4 regions of the Exiguobacterium sp. s183 genome follow, and region 1 is predicted to be linked to each of the others. Evidence: riboswitches for the same ligand, from Rfam matches in the RefSeq annotation. Region 1 holds a riboswitch; each other region holds the start of a gene.

The links. Region 1 has a riboswitch for S-adenosylmethionine ahead of msrA (peptide-methionine (S)-S-oxide reductase MsrA). Riboswitches for the same ligand answer to the same signal wherever they lie in the genome.
Region 2: linked by a shared signal. The riboswitch ahead of KNP62_RS12970 (methionine ABC transporter ATP-binding protein) and the one ahead of msrA (peptide-methionine (S)-S-oxide reductase MsrA) in region 1 are both predicted to bind S-adenosylmethionine.
Region 3: linked by a shared signal. The riboswitch ahead of KNP62_RS07585 (2,3-diketo-5-methylthiopentyl-1-phosphate enolase) and the one ahead of msrA (peptide-methionine (S)-S-oxide reductase MsrA) in region 1 are both predicted to bind S-adenosylmethionine.
Region 4: linked by a shared signal. The riboswitch ahead of KNP62_RS02930 (aminotransferase class I/II-fold pyridoxal phosphate-dependent enzyme) and the one ahead of msrA (peptide-methionine (S)-S-oxide reductase MsrA) in region 1 are both predicted to bind S-adenosylmethionine.

The regions. Positions count from the first base shown of each region.
Region 1 is NZ_JACSKN010000001.1:430,160-435,552, forward strand. Features, by position in the region: gene KNP62_RS02215 (GRP family sugar transporter) at 1-364, shown strand, start outside; gene KNP62_RS02220 (SRPBCC family protein) at 566-988, shown strand; gene KNP62_RS02225 (DM13 domain-containing protein) at 1,952-2,473, opposite strand; gene msrA (peptide-methionine (S)-S-oxide reductase MsrA) at 2,575-3,099, opposite strand; SAM riboswitch class I at 3,167-3,266, opposite strand; gene KNP62_RS02235 (hypothetical protein) at 3,311-3,472, opposite strand; gene KNP62_RS02240 (amidase family protein) at 3,586-4,992, shown strand; gene rlmN (dual-specificity RNA methyltransferase RlmN) at 5,058-5,393, shown strand, end outside.
Region 2 is NZ_JACSKN010000006.1:10,332-15,724, reverse strand. Features, by position in the region: gene gcvH (glycine cleavage system protein GcvH) at 1-335, shown strand, start outside; gene KNP62_RS12980 (PTS sugar transporter subunit IIC) at 381-1,436, opposite strand; gene KNP62_RS12975 (thioredoxin family protein) at 1,617-1,874, shown strand; SAM riboswitch class I at 2,325-2,431, shown strand; gene KNP62_RS12970 (methionine ABC transporter ATP-binding protein) at 2,509-3,537, shown strand; gene KNP62_RS12965 (methionine ABC transporter permease) at 3,527-4,189, shown strand; gene KNP62_RS12960 (MetQ/NlpA family ABC transporter substrate-binding protein) at 4,220-5,053, shown strand; gene KNP62_RS12955 (MDR family MFS transporter) at 5,154-5,393, shown strand, end outside.
Region 3 is NZ_JACSKN010000002.1:414,039-419,431, forward strand. Features, by position in the region: gene KNP62_RS07570 (sugar ABC transporter substrate-binding protein) at 1-128, opposite strand, end outside; gene mtnA (S-methyl-5-thioribose-1-phosphate isomerase) at 121-1,155, opposite strand; gene mtnK (S-methyl-5-thioribose kinase) at 1,152-2,303, opposite strand; SAM riboswitch class I at 2,386-2,488, opposite strand; SAM riboswitch class I at 2,694-2,795, shown strand; gene KNP62_RS07585 (2,3-diketo-5-methylthiopentyl-1-phosphate enolase) at 2,865-4,019, shown strand; gene KNP62_RS07590 (2-hydroxy-3-keto-5-methylthiopentenyl-1-phosphate phosphatase) at 4,016-4,666, shown strand; gene KNP62_RS07595 (methylthioribulose 1-phosphate dehydratase) at 4,663-5,280, shown strand; gene KNP62_RS07600 (cupin domain-containing protein) at 5,294-5,393, shown strand, end outside.
Region 4 is NZ_JACSKN010000001.1:557,185-562,577, reverse strand. Features, by position in the region: gene KNP62_RS02935 (iron-containing alcohol dehydrogenase) at 1-60, opposite strand, end outside; gene KNP62_RS02930 (aminotransferase class I/II-fold pyridoxal phosphate-dependent enzyme) at 57-1,232, opposite strand; SAM riboswitch class I at 1,311-1,410, opposite strand; gene KNP62_RS02925 (AI-2E family transporter) at 1,569-2,669, shown strand; gene KNP62_RS02920 (MDR family MFS transporter) at 2,939-4,183, shown strand; gene KNP62_RS02915 (peptide MFS transporter) at 4,329-5,393, shown strand, end outside.

The DNA of each region.
Region 1 (5,393 bases):
CTTGACGAACTACTTTGAAGTAGAAGGCATCACCGCGATTCTTCCACAATCGGTCGGGATGTTCATCGCAGCACTTCTCTTCAGTATCCGTGAGAAGGACGTGAAGAAAATCGATCCACGTACGTTCAAGAATATTTTAGCCGGGATTGCCTGGGGAATCGGGAACTTCGGTCTCTTCGTCTCGAGCGGAGAAGTGGGGATTGCGACTTCCTTCGCTTTATCTCAATTGAACGTCGTTGTGGCGACACTCGGTGGGATCTATCTCTTAAAAGAGGAGAAGACGACAAAGGAACGCGTCTATGTCTTTATGGGAATCGGCTTGATTGTCGTTGCCGGATTTATGCTTGGGATTGCCAAAAGCTAAATTTCAATGATGAAATGATAAGAACCTTGAATGCGCACTCGTGCTAGCGTGCCATTCAGGGTTTTTTTGATTACCGATATTAAGGGAGAGCAGGAGATGATGTGACCGATAGGGAAGTAATCTCATGTTGCGTTCGTCATATAGGAGGGGCAGCGCATTCGTGATTGATTAGAAAAATGTAGAATAAAGGGGAAACGAATCATGGAATCAAACGTTGTGACGATATCAACGGTCGTCGATGCACCAATCGACACTGTCTGGAAACTGTGGACAGACCCAGATCATATTAAACAATGGAATCATGCGTCTGACGATTGGCATACGACCGAAGCGGAAAACGACTTACGGATTGGCGGGAAATTTCGAAGTCGGATGGAAGCAAAAGATCAAAGCATGGGCTTTGATTTTGAAGGAGTGTATGAAGAAGTTAAAGTAAATGAGCTTATTCAGTATCGTCTTGACGATGAACGGAGAGTTAGAATTTCATTTGCTTCAGAAGGGAATCAGACGAAAGTGATCGAGGTATTTGATACAGAATCGATGAATCCGGTTGAATTGCAACGACAAGGCTGGCAGGCAATTCTCGATAATTTCACTCGATATGCGAATGGATCTAATAAGTAGGTCGAATAATTTAAACTAAATATCGGCAGGGTCCATGTTGAAGTTGATATGGATTCTACCGATTGTCATTATAAACATCCAAAATTACTCATTACATAAAGGGTGAAAACTCTAAGTTTAAAGAGGGTGTATGACAGTTTGAAGTTTCTGTAGGATATCAATTATTAGAGAAAATTTTAATAGATAGTTTAAGATCGATTCTTCATTTTTACATATAAAAGGATGAATTCATTTATCACAAAAAAGATAAAAGCACTAAACACTCCCATTACAGTTGCAAAATTAATGGTTCCTTCTGTAAATACTGACAAATCGAATATAAGGCCGTAAGGGAAAACGAAAAAGGCACCAAACATCAAGTGCATCAAAAATGAAGTTATTTTTTTGATTTTGAATGTCATACGTTGACTTAGAAACTCCGAAAAAATAGAGGTCATTATTCCATAAGTGAAAATAATAGGTGAGGCATAAAACACATACATAAAAACATTCTGAAAATAAGTAAAATCTTCAAACACAGGCATGAAGACTGGAAGAGAAAAACTCAGAACAATTGAAGATAAACAGGCTACCATCAATTTTGGAACAATCATTTTCTTCTCCATACGAAAGAAATGGCAAACGCAGTAAAGCCTCCGATTACAACAATATAGAATATCGAGTAGAAAACAAACTCGCCGATATCTTCAAGACTCTTAAACGTGTTCTCTACAATCATTGGTTCAGATAAAATCCCAATCGTCACGATCGGCAGAAAAAGAATCCAAAACCGTTTCCAAAAATATGAGCTGTATGACGTCGATTGATGTGAAGTCAAATAAAAACCCTCCTTATAAAAAGTTCCATACTTTACCATATTGTAACACGTGAATTGCATGAATAAATAGATAGAACTGATAGAAATAATTTTTCTAATACAAAAAAACAGCGAGGACGTCAAACGTCCAGGCTGTTTGATATCAGTTATTCATTCGACGCGCTCAATTCACCCGTCCCGAACGTCGCACTAAAAGCACGGCACCAGATCACTACGGTGCTATATTCTGACAGATCGACATCTGCCGGAACTAAATAGTTTTGGTTTCCTGTATTCCCTTTAAGTGCTCCAAGTCGAATCCCTTCGGACGTCTCTTGTCCTGGCTTCGTCAAATAGACAAATAAATCAGGTCCGTTCGTCGTTTCAAACTCTTCAAATCGGAGATACGTCCCGTCTTCTGCCTCGACGGAGCGAATCGTGCCCGTCGTCTCATAATTTTTCTCCCCGTCCATGAACACACCCGCTACTTCGGTTTGACTCGGTTGTGGTTCCGGTGTCTCAGTTGTCTCTTCCTCTGTTTCTTCTTCTGAAGCAGGCGTCTCAACAGCTGTCGGTGGTAGTCCTTCATCGACTGTCTCTGTCAAGAAAAGCGGTGAGATGAGCCACCAGGCGACGGCGATTACGGCTACGCCGATCACACTGATGATGAGTTTCGTACTTGTTTTCATGTATGAGTCCTCCTTTTCGGATGTATGAACCATTAATAGCCTTTTCCCGATTATTGGGCTTATAAAAAGACGCGGATGCTAAAATCCGCGTCTGATGACCGTTATACGGTTTCGGTCCAGTTCTCTTCGATGAACGTGTCCCGTCCTGAGATGGCCCGGTCTTCTTTATAGTGTTTTGGATTCTTTTTGTGGTAATCCTGGTGATACTCTTCCGCTTCGAAGAATGTCGTCGCCGGAGTGATTTTTGTGACAATCGGTGCCGTGAAACGACCACTTGCTGCTAATACGTCTCGACTCGCCTCAGCCGCGATTCGTTGTTTCTCCGTGTGATAGAAGATGGCTGGGGCATACTGAGGCCCACGGTCTTGGAACTGCCCACCGTCATCGGTCGGGTCTGTCTGGATCCAATAGAGTTCTAGGAGACGTTCATATGAGAACAGAGATGGATCATACGTGATTTGAACGACCTCTAAATGACCAGTCGTTCCCGTTTTAACTTCTTCATACGTCGGATTGTCGATCTGTCCGCCCATATAGCCGGATACGATTCCTTCTATCCCTGGTAGTTCTTCAAAAGGTGTTACCATGCACCAAAAACAGCCACCTGCAAATGTTGCTTTTTCCATCTTGTCGTTCCCTCCAAATCGTATTTCAACAAAAAAGCGCTCACGTCGGATGACATGAGCGCTCTCGTCATATCGTCCAAGGTTTCCCTTGCTGGTCGTAGCACCTTGCCTGTGGCAGGTTGCTGTGAAGTCATGGAGCCAGATCTCTCGTTCACTCTTGATATCGATATGTAGTTGGTGAGAGCATCATACCACCCTCAAAATACTTTCGTCAATGCTTCGGTTTTCGCTTCAACTGAAAAATCGTCAAGACGATGATGAATCCGATCAACCCGATCGAAATGAACGGACCATACGGCACATTTTCTCCGTATAACTGCAAGAAAAATAGACCGAATACGGCGAGCAACACGAATACGTAGGAGCGCGTCATAGGAACCTCCTGTTTTTTCTTAAGTGTAACAAGAACACATAGACTTGGCGATACGAAAAGGAAATCAGGCATAGAGCACGAATAAAGTGGGAGAGATAAAGGAGGAATGTAGGATGGAACAAATCCAATTACATGAGCTGACGATTGAACGTGCACATCGTGGGTATAAAGAAGGACAATTCACGGCACGAGACGTGACCGCGTATTACCTTGGAAGGATTGCTGCATATAATGAGCGACTTCATGCCGTCATCCAGGTGAATCCGGACGCCCTGTTCGAGGCAGAGGCGGCAGAACGGGCCTATAAAAAAGGAGTACGCAAACCGCTCCTCGGTATCCCCGTCTTAATTAAAGACAATATCGAGACAGCCGGTCTGATGCGTACGACAGCAGGTGCCGCCGCCATGCGACATCATTTTGCAGGTCGAGATGCCGAGCTCGTAAAACGATTACGGGCTGACGGGGCAATCATTCTCGGAAAAGCGAACCTGTCCGAGTGGGCGAACTTTTTAACGGAAGATATGCCGAACGGTTGGAGTGCTGTTGGCGGACAAACGAAGAACCCTTATGGCGACCAATTAGATGTCGGGGGATCGAGTTCTGGATCGGCTTCGGCGGTTGCGGCGAACCTGACACTCCTTGCCGTCGGATCTGAGACGAGCGGCTCGATTGTACACCCGAGTGTGCATAATAGTATCGTCGGAATCAAGCCGACCGTCGGCTTGATTAGTCGTTCAGGAATCATTCCGATCTCACGTTCTCAAGATACGGCTGGACCGATGGCGCGTACCCTCCGTGATGCGGTCGTTGCCTTACAGACAATGTGTGGTGAAGATTCGACTGATCCTGCGACATGGGAAACTCCAATCGGACCGCCTTATGTGACATGTCTCGATGTCCGTCAAGCCGTCGGTATGCGTGTCGGATTTATCAAGCCAACTATTTCAGACGAAGAAGTCGATTTGTATGAACAGGCACTTCGATTGTTGCGTCAAGCCGAGGTTGAACTCGTCGAAATCACGTTACCGAAACATACGGCATTAGAACAGGCAGATATTTTGTTTGATGAATTCAAGCTTGGGATTGAGGCGTATCTTGCGAACACAACCGTGCCATTTAAGACACTGTCCGACTTGATCGAATGGAACGCGGACCACCTCGAAGCGATTCCGCACGGGCAGACCCTCTTTGAACAATCGGATTCATGTTCAGGGCGTCTCGTCGAAGCTAGTTATCTCGACCGACGGATTGATGATGTTCATCTCGCAAAAGTGGACGGAATGGATGAGCTATTAAAAGCGCAAAAACTGGACGCGATCGTCCTGCCACATGACATGAACTATGACATGGCTGCGAAAGCGGGACATCCGACAATCACGGTCCCTTATAAACGAAAAGAGAGCGGGGCCCCGTTCGGTCTATCGTTCACGGGAACGAGCTTTGCGGAACGAGATTTGATTCGTGTCGCTTATGCGTTTGAACAGTTCGTCACACGACCGACGCCTCCAGATTATTCGTAAGTTGCACCCGTCTCTGACGTCCGCTACAATGGTACGTATGCGGATTAGAGAAAGGACAGGTTAGAATGAAATCATCTATATACGGGTTGACGTTCGATCAGCTCACAAACGAGTGCACGGAAGCTGGATATGGTGCCTTCCACGCACGTCAAGTCTGGGACTCGCTCTACATCGATCGAGTCAAATCGATGGACGCGCTAAACGTCCGTAACGAAGTACGCGATTACTTAACTGAGAAATACGTCATCTCGACACAAAAACTGTTCGTCAAACAAGAAGCGGGCGATGGAACGGTCAAATTCTTACTTAAATTACATGACGGGCATTACATCGAGACGGTGCTCATGCGTCACAAATACGGACGTTCGGTCTGTGTGACGACTCAGGTCGGTTGCAACATC
Region 2 (5,393 bases), on a different contig from region 1:
TAGAAGTGAACGGAACGAAAGCCCGCATCGGCATCACGGATTTCGCACAGAGCGAACTAGGGGATATCGTGTTTGTGGAACTCCCAGAAGTTGACGGTACGATTTTGCTCGACGAGCCATTCGGTTCAGTCGAATCAGTGAAGACGGTCTCTGAGTTGTATGCGCCAGTATCAGGACGCATCACAGCAGTGAACGAGGACCTTGCAGATTCTCCAGAACTCGTCAACGAGTCACCGTTTGAAAATGCATGGATGATCGAAGTTGAGTTGACGGAAGAGTCAGACCTCGACAAGCTCATGTCTGCAGAAGAATATGAAGCGATGATTCAAGGATAAGTAAAACCGGCCTCTCCTAATTGGAGAAGCCGGCTTTTTTAATGCTTACTCGAAATCAAGACGGTAGTGGTCTGATTTGACGAGCGTCGTCCGTTCGAACACACGATAGAAGAAAATCCCGAGTCCGACTGGAATAAGCCCGAACAAGACGATCACGAGAAGTACGTTGAACAAGGCGAATCCGCCCGGCATGAGTTGTAGCGCGTTTACCGGTCCGATGAGTCCAGATACGCCAAACCCTGCGCTGATTGGAGTCCCCTCGATTCTTAATATACCAGCGAGCGCACCGAGGATGGCCGCATTCGCCAAAATCGGAAGCATCATAATCGGGCGTCGGACGAAGTTTGCCATTTGAATCTTCGGTGACCCGAGGAAGTGGGCGATCGATGTACCGGTCGCGTTCGCCTGCCAACCCGCGATGGCGAGACCGAACCCAGCGGCGACGACGCCGAGGTTTGCCGCACCGGCTGCAACGCCTGATAGACTGATGGCCGTTGCGATCCCGACAGTCGAAATCGGCGAGACGATGATGAGCGAGAACGCCATCGCGATCAGGATGCCCATGAGAACCGGTTGAAGATCCGTCATCGTCATGATGAGGTATCCGATGTATGTCGTGATCTGTGAAATATACGTCAATAAGAAGGCACCGATGCCGCCTGCGACGACAATGACTGTCATCGGCATGACGATGACGGTATACGTCTTCAAATGTGGGGCGAGCTTCATGACGAGAATCGTAGCGATCGCAGCGGTCACACCGGCTGTGATCACGTCACCGATTCCGGCCATCACAAACGCACCTTCGTTAATTCGAACGGCGCCACTGCCGACATAGGTTGCGATGGCGATTGTTCCAGCCTCTAAAATCGATCGTCCGAACTGCATCGCGACGGCAAGACCGATAATGGCCGGGAGGAGGCGCATCGCAATCGTCGTCGCATCCAATATGAATTGAAGAGACGGAAAATAAGGGAGTATAGCTTTCGTGAGTTCGCCGAGCAGCGCACTCGGGATGAGGGCGATCAGAATCGCCATGCTGAGACCGTTTAAGACGTTCATCGTAAATTGCTTTGTCGTACCTGTTGCCTGTTCCGTCATCATTCATTCACCTGTCCTTCTTCTTTGCTGTTATGTACAAAAGCGATAAAGTTAGAATCCATATTATTCCTATCAGACAGAAGAGTCAAGAGAATCATTGAAAAATTCTGAAATTTCACGAGAGCACGATTTTTGAACGTGACTCGAACGACCATTATAATGACAGGAGAGGTGAGAAAAATGATTACAGACGGATTCTTATATATATACGCGCCAATGTGTGGTACATGCGCTGTCGCGGAGAAAATGTTGACGGTCGTCGAGGCGGTCGACCCTGAAATTCAGATTGAAAAGCGCGATGCGAACTATATCCCAAACGAGCTTGAAGCCTATCAGGTGATGAGCGTCCCAGCGTTGTTAAAGCTTGAAAATGGCGAGGTTCGGGATCGCCTTTATGCCTTTCAAAACGTTCAACACGTCCTCTCTTTCGTGAAGTGAGAGAGGAACATTAGAATAATCTGAAAATTTTAAATAATCAGTTGACACAGAAAGTTCACGAATGGTATATTCATTACAACATCTTACTTGAACACAAAATAGGACGCGATATTCCCGACATCAAGACGTTTTGATGAAGCCGATGCTACCTTTATACGAATACACGTCAGTCTTCCCTTCGATTGTCCCCCAAAAAAATCAAGCGAAGAAAGACGTTCCGTATAATCGCACGGTCCAAGTCAAGATCGAGTGATGATTGGTGAATCTCCCCCATATAAGGATGTAAATCTTGAACGGGCAAAAGATTTTCATCTATGGGCTGTCCTTCCGTGACTCAAGGTGCTACGTTCTGTGTCGTCCTCGGACGGCACCTTTTTTTGATTTTTTTGAAAAAATGATTTGACAGCAGAAAAAGCTGTCGCTATGATAAAGCTAATCGAATACACAACACTCTTATCAAGAGAGGCTGAGGGACTGGCCCTATGACGCCCAGCAACCGCGGAGCAATCCGAAATGGTGCTAATTCCAGCAAGGTGAGAAACCTTGACAGATGAGAGCAATCGTTGTCCGTACGATAAAGTGCGCACGTTTGCTCAAACGTGCGCGCTTTTTTTGTTGTCAGGAGGGAAAGGAATTGATTCAACTACGAAACGTCGCCAAATGGTTCGATACGAAGAATGGTCGTGTCCAGGCGGTGGATGATGTGTCACTAACGATTGATCGCGGTGAAATTTTTGGAATAATCGGATATTCGGGGGCGGGGAAGTCGACGCTCATCCGATTACTCAACCGTCTCGAATCACCGTCTAGCGGTGAAATAGAGGTCGCCGGGAGTGAGCTCACGAAGCTCAGCCCGAAAGAATTACGAGGGGTTCGCAAGAACGTCTCGATGGTCTTCCAGCACTTTAACCTTCTGTGGTCGCGCACGGTCGCAGAAAACATCAGCTTCCCACTCGAATTGATCGGGGTTCCGGCAAGTGAGCGGAAACGTCGGGTTCAGGAACTCGTCGAGCTCGTCGGACTATCAGGTCGCGAAGATAGCTATCCGTCACAATTATCCGGCGGTCAAAAACAGCGAGTAGGGATTGCCCGCGCGCTCGCTACAAATCCAGAGGTGCTCCTCTGTGACGAAGCGACAAGCGCGCTCGATCCGAAGACGACGGATTCGATTCTTGAACTGCTCGTCAGCATCAATAAGAAGCTCGGATTGACAATCGTCCTCATCACGCATGAAATGCACGTTATCCAAAAGATTTGTCATCGCGTCGCCGTGATGGAGGCAGGGAAAGTTGTCGAGACGGGTCAAGTCTCTGATGTGTTCCAACATCCGGAGCAGCCGATCACGAAAGAATTCGTGAAACAAATTGGGGCGGTCGACGATCTGTCGCTCACGTTCGAACATTTGAAAGCACGCTATCCGAGTGGGCAAATCGTCAAATTGAAATTCTTGAACGAAACGGCAGAACAACCGATTTTGTCTGATGTCCTTAAGACGCACGACATCGGATTCAACATCATCGGCGGGAACGTGACTCAGTCACAAGTCGGTGCGCTCGGCACGCTATTCATCCAATTGATTGGGGAAGCACGAGAAATCGAACGCGCCATCGCGTCGATTCGTTCGCAATCAGTAGAAGTGGAGGTGGAAAGCGATGTTTCCTAACGTAGACTGGCAAATCATGATGGAACAGACATGGGAGACGTTATACATGACGCTCGTCGCGGGTGTCGCGACGTTTGTGATTGGACTCGCTTTAGGTTTGATTCTTTATATTACAAACGAATCGCTATTATTGAAGAATCGTCCAATTTACGTCTTCGTCAGCGCGATCGTCAACGTATTTCGTTCGATCCCGTTCATCATCTTAATCATTTTACTCATCCCGTTCACGTTGTTCCTGCTCGGTACCATGCTCGGTTCGACGGCGGCGCTTCCGGCACTCATCATCGGAGCTGCACCGTTCTACGCCCGTATGGTCGAACTTGCCCTTCGTGAAGTCGACCGCGGTGTCATTGAGGCAGCGGAATCGATGGGCGCGACGAAATGGCAAATCATCTACAAAGTCTTGATTCCGGAAGCACTTCCGGCAATCGTTTCAGGACTCACAGTGACCATCGTTGCAATCGTCGGTTATACGGCGATGGCCGGCGTCGTCGGAGGCGGCGGACTCGGGAACTTGGCCTTCTTGGAAGGCTTCCAACGCTCACAAAACGACGTCACGTTCGTGGCGACGGTGCTCATCTTGATCATCGTGTTCGTCATCCAGTTCATCGGTGACCGACTCGTCACAAAAATTGATAAACGTTCAGCTTAATAACACATATACCATTTGGAGGGATTCATGATGAAAACTTGGAAAACAGTACTCGGATTGACAGCTTTATCAGCATTCACAGTTCTCGCGGCTTGCGGCGGGGAAGAGGCAGAAACAGGTTCTGGCGATGAAAAAACATTGATTGTCGGTGCGTCGAACGTACCGCACGCTGAGATTTTAGAGCACGTACAAGAAGAATATGAAGCAAAGGGCTACAAACTCGAAATCAAGAAGTTCCAAGACTACGTGCTTCCGAACAAGACGCTCGCAAGCGGTGAGCTCGATGCGAACTACTTCCAACACGAGCCGTACCTTGAGTCACAAATGGCTGAAAACAAAGACTATAAATTCGCATCTGCGGGTGGCGTTCACATCGAGCCAATCGGTGTGTACTCACAAAAATACAAATCGCTCGACGAACTTCCTGAAGGCGCAGAAATCATCATGAGTTCATCGGTCGCTGACCACGGGCGTATCCTCACGATGCTCCAATCAGAAGGTCTCATCACACTTGCTGAAGGCAAAACAGTCGATGCAACTGTCTCTGACATCGTCGACAACCCGAAAGACTTGAAATTCAAGACGGACGTTGAAGCAGCACTTCTTCCGACAGCTTACAACAACGGAGAAGGCGATGCGGTTCTCATCAACACGAACTACGCAATCGATGCAGGTCTCAACCCACTTGAAGATGCCATCGCACTTGAAGGCGAAGACTCACCATACGTCAACTTGATCGTCACACGTGAAGGGGACGAAGAAGATGAGCGCGTCAAGGCACTCCTCGAAGTATTGACTTCTGAAGAGACACAACAGTGGATCTTAGACGAATACAAAGGTGCGGTTGTACCGGTAAAACAATAAGCAGTCTCGACTCAGGGATCATCCCCTGGGTCTTTTTTTGTCTAGTGTTCTTTCATAAAGAGAAGTACACTACATATATGAAAGAAAAGGGGGGATTTGGATGAAGCTCAGACAGATTCATCCACTGACGTGGGGCGTCCTGTTCGGGACGTTTTTTGCACGACTGGCGACGTTTTTCGTCATGCCATTTTTTGCGATCTATCTGGCCACGCTCGGATTTTCGGCGAGTGTGATTGGAACGATCTTTGCCGTGACGGCACTTTCGGGTCTGTTCATGAGCTTCTTTGGGGGGACACTCTCTGACCGATATGGGCGAAAACAACTCATGCTGATTGGGATT
Region 3 (5,393 bases), on a different contig from region 1:
GATACGCTGACTGTTTTCGTCTCCATTTTATTTGTTGTCGCGGTCGTTTTCGGTTGCGCCTGTTCGTTCGTGCATCCAGCAAGTGCTAAGATGACGGTCAACAGGAAGAAGATGATTTTTTTAGACATATGCGTTTCCTCCTACGTGTTGTACAATGACCGACTCGGTCGGTTCGAGCACACCTGTCTCTGTGATCAGACCGGTGATGAGTTCTGGTGGGGTCACATCAAACGCCGGATTGAAGACGGTGATGCCGACGAGTGCCGTCGGGTGTCCCCCGATATGGGTCACTTCATGCGCGTCCCGTTCTTCGATTTGAATCGTGTCGTCTGCTTCCAAATCAAACGTCGAATGCGGGGCTGCCACATAAAACGGGATGCCGTAATGCTTCGCCAAAATCGCGAGCTGGAGTGTCCCGATCTTGTTTGCCGTATGACCGGTACGGGTGATGCGGTCCGCCCCGACGATGATGGCATCGATTTGTTTCGTCTGAATCGTCCACGCTGCCATATTATCCGTGATCAATGTGACGTCGATGTCTGCCCGGTCGAGCTCCCACACCGTCAACCGTGCCCCTTGAAGCAGTGGACGAGTTTCCGACGCGAATACACGAAACGGGATGCCTCGTTCTTTTCCGACATAAAACGGAGCGAGCGCGGTACCGTACCGTGACGTCGCAATGGCACCGGCGTTACAAATCGTCAACACGTTCCCTCCAGCAGGTAACACAGTCAACGCATGTTCACCAATCGTGCGATACGTGGCCACGTCTTGTTCATAGATTTCAATCGCACGCACTTTGATGGCTTTTGCAATCTGCTCAAAGTCTTCCCCCACATTCAGTCGAAGGAGTGATTCGATGACATGCTGTAAGTTGATCGCTGTTGGTCTTGTCGCAATCAACCGTTGACCAACCTGATTCAATTGGAGATGAAAATAGGGATTGTCTTGCAGGCGTGACGCTTCTTTCGCAAGGACGAACGCCCCGAAGTAAGCGATGGCCGGCGCACCTCGGACTTGGAGCGACTTGATCGCCTGTTCGGCCTGTTCGAGCGTTATCACTTCGACATAGCGCTCTTCTTGCGGCAACTGTGTCTGATCTAAAATCGTCAACACCTCGGTGTCGGCATCGAAATGAATACTTTGCACACTCATACCCGCACCTCCGATAGAACCGGGATCAGCTGGTCGATGGATTGAATCTGATGACGCTGTTTGATGAGACGCGTGCCGAGTTCTAGGGCATGACGTTTCCGTTCGATACGAAGGTCGTCTGGCAATGTTTCCAAGTCAGCGACGCCCGCTAGACCGACCGTCCGACGAATCAATTCGCAGCCCGCGTAGCCGATCGCATCACTCAAAATCGATGGCAACAGTTCGTCCACGAATCCTACTGTGTTGAATGTCTCGACCGCCTGTGTGAAGCGTGTACGGAACGTTTTTTCGAACGTTTCCCAGACAGTGAGCACTTCTGTGAAGCGTTCGAACCGCTTCAACGGATGTGCATACGTCGAGAACACCAAATGGGCGATGATTTGACCGATGTCAAAACCGAATGGACCATAAAATGCAAACTCAGGATCGATGATTTTTGTTTCCTGACGCGTCGCAAAAATGCTTCCAGTATGTAAATCCCCATGTAGCAACGCTTCGTGTTTAGTCACGAACCCGACCTTCAATTTCGTCACTTCAATTTTCAAGGCGAGGTCTGACCAAAGCTGCTCCACGTCCGGACGAAGAGGCGTTTCGATTTGATTCGATTCTGCATCACGATACGGATCAGTGAAGATCAGTTTTTCTGTGATATCGCATAGCTCTGGATTGTAATACTCTTTTTCGATTTGTTTCTTGGCGAGCGGTCCTTTCGCATAGTCAGATGTCGCAAACAACGTTTCCCCGAGGAATGTACCGACGTGACGCGCCAAATTCGGATAGCTCTCTCCTTTTAGGAAACCCGTCCGGACGATTTCAAACGCTGACAAATCTTCTAAAATCGTATAGGCGAGTTCACGGTCGCTACCGAGTACATCTGGTACGAATTGTGGTACGACTTTTGAAAACTCACGGAGTGCCAGTTGTTCAATCCACGAACGGTCAAGCGTGAGCGGCCAGCTCTCTCCAACGACTTTTGCGTACGGCAACGCCTGTTTCACGATTAATGACGTTTCTCCTTGACGAATGCGAAAGACGAGATTTAAATTTCCATCTCCGATTTCCTCACATTCTGCAATCCCCTCTTCTAGTAACCCCAACTGTCGAACGTGTTCGACGACACTTTGTTCTGTAAACGCCTCATAAGCCATGATGATTTTCCCCTTTCTTGAATCTATGCATGAAAAAAGCCCCTTTCTCCGCGAGAAAGAGGCACACCCAAATTGGTTGTTCCTCTCATCTTTCAGACATATGTCTGGTGGATGTAGCACCGTGCCAAATGGTCGGTTGCTGCGGCGTCTTAGGGCCAATTCCCTCTGCCAACTCGCGATAAGAGTAAATGATGTAATTGTGTTTGACGTGTTGAGACGAATATTACGGACTAGGCACGCTAGTTGTCAATCCTCTATTTTCGGTCGACTCCCTATTTTTGACACGCATATATAGAAACATTATTTTCAAACTTTTTTTCTCAAAAAAAGGAATTGACGAGTGAGCGATTCTATGTAAAAATTCAATTAAATTTCACAACTTCACAACTATTCTTATCAAGAGCAGACGGAGGGACAAGCCCGATGATGTCGCAGCAACCGACCAGAAATGGCACGGTGCTAATTCTTGCAGCTATCGCTGAGAGATAAGAGTTCATTGTTTTCGAATGACCTCTTGCCAAGCCAAGAGGTCATTTTTGTTTGACCTGAAAGGAGGAACTTATGGGAATCATCGCTACTTATGAAATCAAACATACCGATCACGTCGAGCACGTGGCTGAAAAAATCGCACATGAGCTGACCGTCGGCACATGGACCGAATTGAACCATCTCGAGCAGCATCAACTACAGGCATTCCGCGGTGAGGTCATCGATACCTCCCAACAGGAAACGACGAGTCGCTTCTCGATTCGTTACCCGCTACATAATGTGACGCCGGACTTTTCGTCCATTCTGACGACGACATTCGGAAAGCTGTCGCTCGACCCAAGCGTCCAACTTGTCGACCTAACGCTCCCAAACGAGCTCGCATCGGACTTTCCGGGTGCCGCATTCGGAGTCGAAGGTGTCCGCGACATCCTTCGAGTATACGACCGACCGCTCGCCATGAGCATCTTCAAAGGCGTCATCGGGCGTGACCTTGATTTTTTGGCGACACAACTTCGTGACCAGTTTACAGGTGGCATCGATCTTGTGAAAGACGATGAGATTTTATATGACAATCCGCTCACCCCATCGCTCGAACGGGCTCGGATTGGAGCATCGATCATTCAAGAACACCAAGAACTAACGGGTCGTTCCGTTCTATACGCCGTCACGTTGAGCGGACCCGTTTTCACCTTACGCGACCAGGCGAAACGTTTGATTGAGGCAGGCGCGACCGCACTTTTGTTCAACGTGTATACGTACGGGCTCGACGCGTTACGGGAACTCGCTAAAGATCCCGAGATTCACGTCCCGATTTTGGCACATCCCGCTTTTGCAGGAGCGTTGACCGGATCGATTCGTCATTCCCTCCTTTTCGGGAAACTGATTCGACTCGCCGGGGCGGACTTGACGCTTTTCCCGTCACCATATGGTTCACTGTCGACACCGAAAGACGAAGCAGAACAGATTCAAACTTACGCGACAGAACCTCATTGGACGAAACCGATTCTGACGGTCCCTTCTGCCGGAATTCACCCAGGACTCGTCCCGGATTTGATTCGTGACTTCGGAACGGATGTCGTCATCAATGCCGGCGGTGGGATTCATGGGCATCCCGACGGTGCGGCTGCCGGAGCGAGGGCATTCCGCCAAGCAATTGACCAGGCAATCGGTAAGATGAGCGAGACCGATGCGTTATCGACCGCGTTGGATGCGTGGGGTACGCGATGAGTACGCACGTCATCTGTGATTTCGACGGCACCATCACGGAAGAAGATAACATCATCGCGTTGATGCGACGCTTCGCCCCACCTGAATGGGTCGAACTCAAAGAAGGTGTTTTGAACCAAACGCTCTCCATTCGAGAAGGCGTCGGTCAAATGTTCAGCCTGCTCCCGAGTCATCAGCAAGCTTTGTATCATGACTTTCTGCAGTCAACCATCACGCTTCGGCCAGGGTTCATCAAGTTTTTACAAGAGACACAGTCACTTGGCTTTCGATTTGATGTCGTCAGTGGCGGTATGGACTTTTTCGTCCATCCGATTCTAGAAGGTCATGTGGCACCGGAACACATCTACTGCAATCACGTTGATTTTTCAAGGGAGACGGCACGTGTCATATGGCCTCATTCATGCGATGCCCATTGCTCGAATGATTGCGGATGTTGCAAGCCGACGATTGCCCGACAGATCGTCTCACCTACCGATACGTTGATCGTCATCGGGGACTCCGTCACCGATTTTGAAATCGCCAAACGTGCCGACGTCGTGTATGCGCGGGGTCAACTGATTTCACTTTGCGAGACAGAAGGAATCCACTATGTTCCGTTCGAGACATTCTATGACATTTCAGCTCACATGAAAGGAGTGAACGTATGACCGTACAAGAACGATGGGTAGAACTCGCCGACATTAAAGACGAGCTTGCCGCCCGGGACTGGTTCCCCGGGACGAGTGGCAATCTGGCGATCCGCGTATCGGACGACCCGTTGACGTTCCTCGTAACGGCAAGCGGTCGTGATAAACGAAAGCGCACCAATGAAGACTTCGTCCTCGTCGATGCGACCGGTCAATTGATTGGAGAGCAAACAGGCAGACCGTCCGCGGAGACGTTGCTACACGTCGAAATCTTTAACAACACGAACGCAACCTGTTCTCTTCACGTGCATACCGTCGACAATAACGTCATCTCAGAGCTTTACGCGGCGAACGGACAAGTCACGTTCACGGGCCAAGAAATCATCAAGGCACTCGGCTATTGGGAGGAAACGGCCAGTGTCCGGATCCCGATCATCGAGAATCATGCGGATATCCCGACACTCGCCCGTGCATTTGCCCCACATGTCACAAGCGATGCCGGAGCCGTTCTCATCCGGAATCACGGGATCACCGTTTGGGGAGAGACGCCCGCTGCAGCAAAACGTTATTTAGAGGCATATGAATTTTTGTTTAGCTACTCATTAAAATTACGCGCCTTAGGCGTCCATTCATAAGGAGGAATTCAACATGGCAACGATTTATTTTCAACAAACCGAAGAACGTGTCAGTGATCAACAAGAGGTACGTGACTTTTTAGACTCACGAGGCATCCTTTACGAAGCATGGG
Region 4 (5,393 bases), 130 kb from region 1:
ATGAAGGTTCTCGAGCGCATCATGCGAATGGTCATATTCGAGCACGGCCTGACGAATCACAAATGTACCTCCTCATAGGCTGCAAACAGTCTCTCAATCCGTTCTACCGCTTCATCAATCTTCTGTTCAGACGATACGAGACCGAAACGGATGTGGTGCTCTCCCTCTGTTCCGAAGAAGTAGCCTGGTGTGACGGCGACTCCCGCCTCGTGGAGTAACTTTGTCGAGAACGATTTTGCATCCCCCTCAGGTACTTTCGCCCATACAAAGAACGAACCCTTCGGTGCCTCAATCTCCCACCCCGCCCGGCGTAACCCATTAATCAATCGGTTTCGTCTTGTTTCGTAAAGTGAGGCTAGGTCATCACGTAAGTCGCGCGGGGATTCTAACGCCACAATCGCTGCCTCTTGAATGGCTGAGAAGACAGACACGTGGACGTGATCTTGATACGTGTTGATGGCTTCAATAATATCGGCATTTCCGACCGCGAACGCGACACGCCACCCCGACATATTGAACGCCTTCGACATCGTGTATACTTCAATTCCAATTTCTTTCGCACCATCTGCCTGAAGAAAGCTCGGGGGAACATAACCGTCGAACCCAATGCTTCCATAAGCGAAATCGTGGACGACCATCACATCATGCTTCTTTGCAAACGCGACGGTCTCTTCAAAGAATGCCGGCGTCGCGACAGCCCCAGTCGGATTGCTCGGGTAGTTCAAATACATGAGCTTTGCGTGTGCCGGGTCGAGTGTTGAATAGTCCGGAAGAAAGCCGTGTTCCTCTTTTAACGTCAAATCGATGATTTCCGCACCTGCGAGCCTCGCTCCAGAGATGTAATCCGGATAACCCGGGTTCGGGAGTAAAATCCCGTCACCTGGTTCGAGAAGACATTGTGGGAGTGTGATCAAACCTGATTTACTACCAATCAAGATGGCGACTTCTCGTTCCGGGTCGAGTTCGACACCATATTCACGAGAGTAAAATGATGCGACCGCTTCTTTCAATCGGGTCTGTCCTCGAAATGGACCGTATTGGTGTGTGGTCGGGTCCGTGATGGCACGTTCGAGCGCCTCACAGATTGGAGCGGGTGTCGGTAAATCGGGTGTCCCTTGCCCGAGTCGGATGACGCTCTTTCCGCTTGCCTCTACCGCTGCGACCTCTTCTGCCAATCCGACGAAGTGTTGCGTCGGTAAAGATTTTAATAACTGTGAACGTCTGTCTGCCATGATTCTTCCTCCTGATACGAAAAAACACCCCTTTCTGAGGAAAGGGGTGCTCAATACAGACGTATGTAGTCAACCACCTTCCCATCTCTCAAGGTCACCTTGCTGGAATTAGCACAGTATTTTGCAATCTGTTGCTGAAGCTTCATCGGGCCAGTCCCTCCGCTTCTCTTGATAGAAAGTGTTATTCGCTATGTAATTTTTGTATGTCCCTAAGTTAACCAGACATTTCCAACGGTGTCAAACATTTTTTTCAAAGTGAACATCTATTGAATCCTTTTCAAAAAACATTCATAGTAAAAGAGTAGAAAAATTATATTTGTATGAGGGGATAGAGCATTGGAGCTTAATCGTCAACTTATTTGGAAACTCAGTGTGATCGGTCTGATTTTACTCGTCTTATGGCGGGTCATCAGTGAACCGGATACCATCTCACGTGTTTTGCAGTACACGTTTCAGTTACTGACCCCAATCATCATGGGGATTGCCATCGCTTTATTACTTAACACCGTACTCTCTTATATTGAAGAACGGTTCCATTTGAAGCGATATCAAGGTCTGCTCATCGTCTATATCACGTTTATCGGGATTTTAGCGATCTCGGTCGTCACGTTGTTCCCGCGGATCTACTCGAGTCTTTCATCACTCATCGAGGAGTTACCCGTCTACATCCGTCAAATCGATGCGTTCTTAGGTGATGTAAACAATTACTTGAAAGACTATAATGCGACGATCGCCCAGGCGATTGATTTTGCACGCTTCGAGGATCGTTATTCCGGATGGGTCGAGACGGCCGTCCTCTCTTCTGTCAGTTATGTCTCTAGTTTCACGATGACATTGATCAACTTCTTGATTGGGATTGTCATCTCCATCTATCTGTTAAAAGACAAAGAAGTCTTCGCTCGCATGTTCAAACGCCTTCTCTACGCGCTCTTACCAGTGGGCACTGCGAAGACGACAATCGATATCTTTCAGGAGATGGACTACATTTTTAAACGATACATCATCGGTAAATCACTCGATTGTCTGATCATCGGTGTTCTCGCTGTCATCGGACTCTTAATCATCGGGGCGCCATACGCGTTACTTCTTGGTGTCATCGTCGGGGTGCTCAATTTTATCCCATACGTCGGTCCGCTACTGGGGATGATCCCAGCGTTTATCATCACTTACTTCTATGATCCGTTCACCGCCGTATTGGTGCTCTTGTTCATCTTCTTGTTGCAGCAATTTGACGGGTTATGGCTCGGGCCGAAGATTTTGGGTGACAGCGTCGGAATCACTCCGTTTTGGGTCATCACATCGATTATCATCGGAGGAAGTCTATTCGGTCTCGTCGGCATGTTTGTGAGCGTTCCGATCACGGCGATGATTCAAGTCGTCTTGTCTAGACTGATTGATTATCGTTTGAATCGAAAAAATTTAAATGAATTACTCTAAATCCTCCCAATAATTTGTTGACACATTGATGAAATGTGTCATACAGTTGAAGAGAAGAACAACAATTAACAGAAAGGAGAGGTTCCCATGTCAGTAGTATCTTCGAAACCATTCATTCAAGTTCATACTGATTGGCAGGCACCTCTTCGATTGATTCATATCTAAGACGCCTGCCTAACTAGGCATGCATAAACAACGTGGGACGTCGTATGCCTTCATGCATATGACGTCCCTTTTGTGTCTAAAATTAAATAAAGCAGGTGACCTGTATGTTTCAATCACTCAAGCAACTCGACCGCAACATTTGGATACGTTTCTTAGGAGAAACGATCACGGGAATCATGATGTTCATGATTGCCCCATTCTTAGTCCTTTATTATAGTGACCAGTTAGACAGCTATCTTCAAGTCGGAATCATCATGGCGACGGGACCAATCATGGCGCTCCTCGGCTCGATGATTGGGGGACGGCTTGCTGATCTATACGGACGCAAACCAATCATGATGATCGCCATCGTTGGTGACGCGCTCGCCCTCATCGGTTTTGCGTTCGCCGACTCGTTTTGGCCGTTGCTCTTACTCAATGCCATGCTCGGCTTGACCAATTCATTGTTCCACCCCGCTGCCAGTGCAATGGTCGCTGATGTCACGGAACCCGAGCATATGAACGAGGCGTTCGGCCTCTTACGAATGGGGCATAACATCGGAGCCGCATTCGGACCGCTTCTCGGGAGTGCGGTACTGTTTATCGACAGGGAGCTCATTTTCTTTGCGGCTGCTTTCATCTTTGGATTATATGCCCTCGTGCTTGGGGCATTTATTCACGAGTCGTTGCCGGAGTTCACGGAAGATGAGACCCCGAGCAACCGTGAAGTGTTGCGCGTATTCTATAACGACCGCGTGTTTCTGATCTTTATCTTTGCGGGTATATTCATATCAATGGGGTTCTCGGTCGTCGAAAGTATGTTGCCGCTCTTTTTGAAAGAGTCGCTCCCGACGTATACGGATCAACAAAACCCATTCCCTTACCTGTTGGCACTTAACGGGATTCTCGTCGTTCTTTTCCAGTTCCCGATTGCATCGAAGCTTGGGAATAAGCCTTTTGGGAAAGTCATGTTTGCTGGAGCTACCGTATTCGGGATTGGGATGGTCTTGATTGCAATCGTCCCGAGAGCATTGTACGCTCTCGACGTTCCTTATCTCCCACTCGTCGGGATTTTACTCGCCGTCTACGCGTTTTACACGTTTGGTGAGATGATCATGTCTCCTGTCCAACAGACATTCATCGCCTTGATTGCGCCAGAGAACATGCGCGGTGCCTACAATGGTGCTGCGAGTGTCCAGTGGCTGATCGGCGGTGTGACGGCACCGATTATCGCGAGTGTCTTCTTCGATCATCGTGCCGGACATATCGCACTGATTTTGATCGGCGGAGCGAGTTGTCTGTCAGGTATTATTTACTGGCAACTCGGACGTCACGTTCAAGCGACAGAAGCAAAGCAAAAATCCGCGTAATCACTCATTGACCACACTCTCTGTTTTTTAGAAAGTGTGGTCTTTTCATTCTTTTCATTCTTATTAAAATTTGAAATTATCATTCAATTCACTTTACAATCATAATAATCCTTTTTATGATAAAACGGTTAAGGAGGGATCTTTCATGGAAAGGATCGATAAACAGACAATCGTGGACAGTGTTCCACAAAAAGGCTTCTTCGGACAACCGAAAGGGTTGTTCACCCTATTCTTCACGGAGTTTTGGGAACGTTTCTCGTACTATGGCATGCGGGCCATCCTCGTATTCTATATGTACTATGAGGTTTCTGAAGGTGGACTCGGACTCGACCGTAATGTCGCGCTGTCCATCATGTCCGTCTATGGTGCGCTCGTTTATATGTCAGGGGTCATTGGGGGATGGCTTGCGGACAGAGTATTCGGGACGTCACGTGCGGTCTTCTACGGTGGTGTGTTCATCATGCTCGGGCACATCGTCCTCTCGATTCCAGGTAGCGTCGTCTTCTTATTCATCTCCATGGCGTTGATTGTTATTGGTACAGGTTTATTGAAACCGAACGTATCAAGCATCGTAGGAGATATGTATAGCGAAACGGATCGCCGTCGCGACGCTGGATTCAGTATCTTCTACATGGGGATCAACTTGGGCGCGTTCATCTCACCGCTCATCGTTGGACAAGTTCAAAAAGACTACGGCTTCCATTGGGGCTTCGCCCTTGCAGCAATCGGGATGTTCGTCGGACTCGTCGTCTTCGTGTTGACACGTAAAACGAACCTTGGCCTTGCTGGTTCATATGTACCGAACCCGTTGTCTCCAGACGAGAAAAAGAAAACGATTCGCATCGTCAGTCTCGTCACGATCGGGATCGCCATTTTGCTCGCGATCTTGATTCCGCTCGGATGGTTCACGATCAACACGTTCATCTCGCTCGTCGGAGTGTTCGGGGTTGCGATTCCGACGATTTACTTTATCATTATGTACCGCAGTCCGAAGACGACAGAGGTCGAGCGTTCGCGCATCATCGCCTATATCCCGCTCTTCATCGCCTCCGTCATGTTCTGGGCGATTCAAGAGCAAGGGGCAACGATCCTTGCGAGTTATGCCGATACACGGACTGACCTTGAATTCTTCGGATTCACATTGTCACCAGCATGGTTCCAGTCGTTGAACCCGCTCTTCATCATTCTGCTCGCACCGGTATTCGCTTGG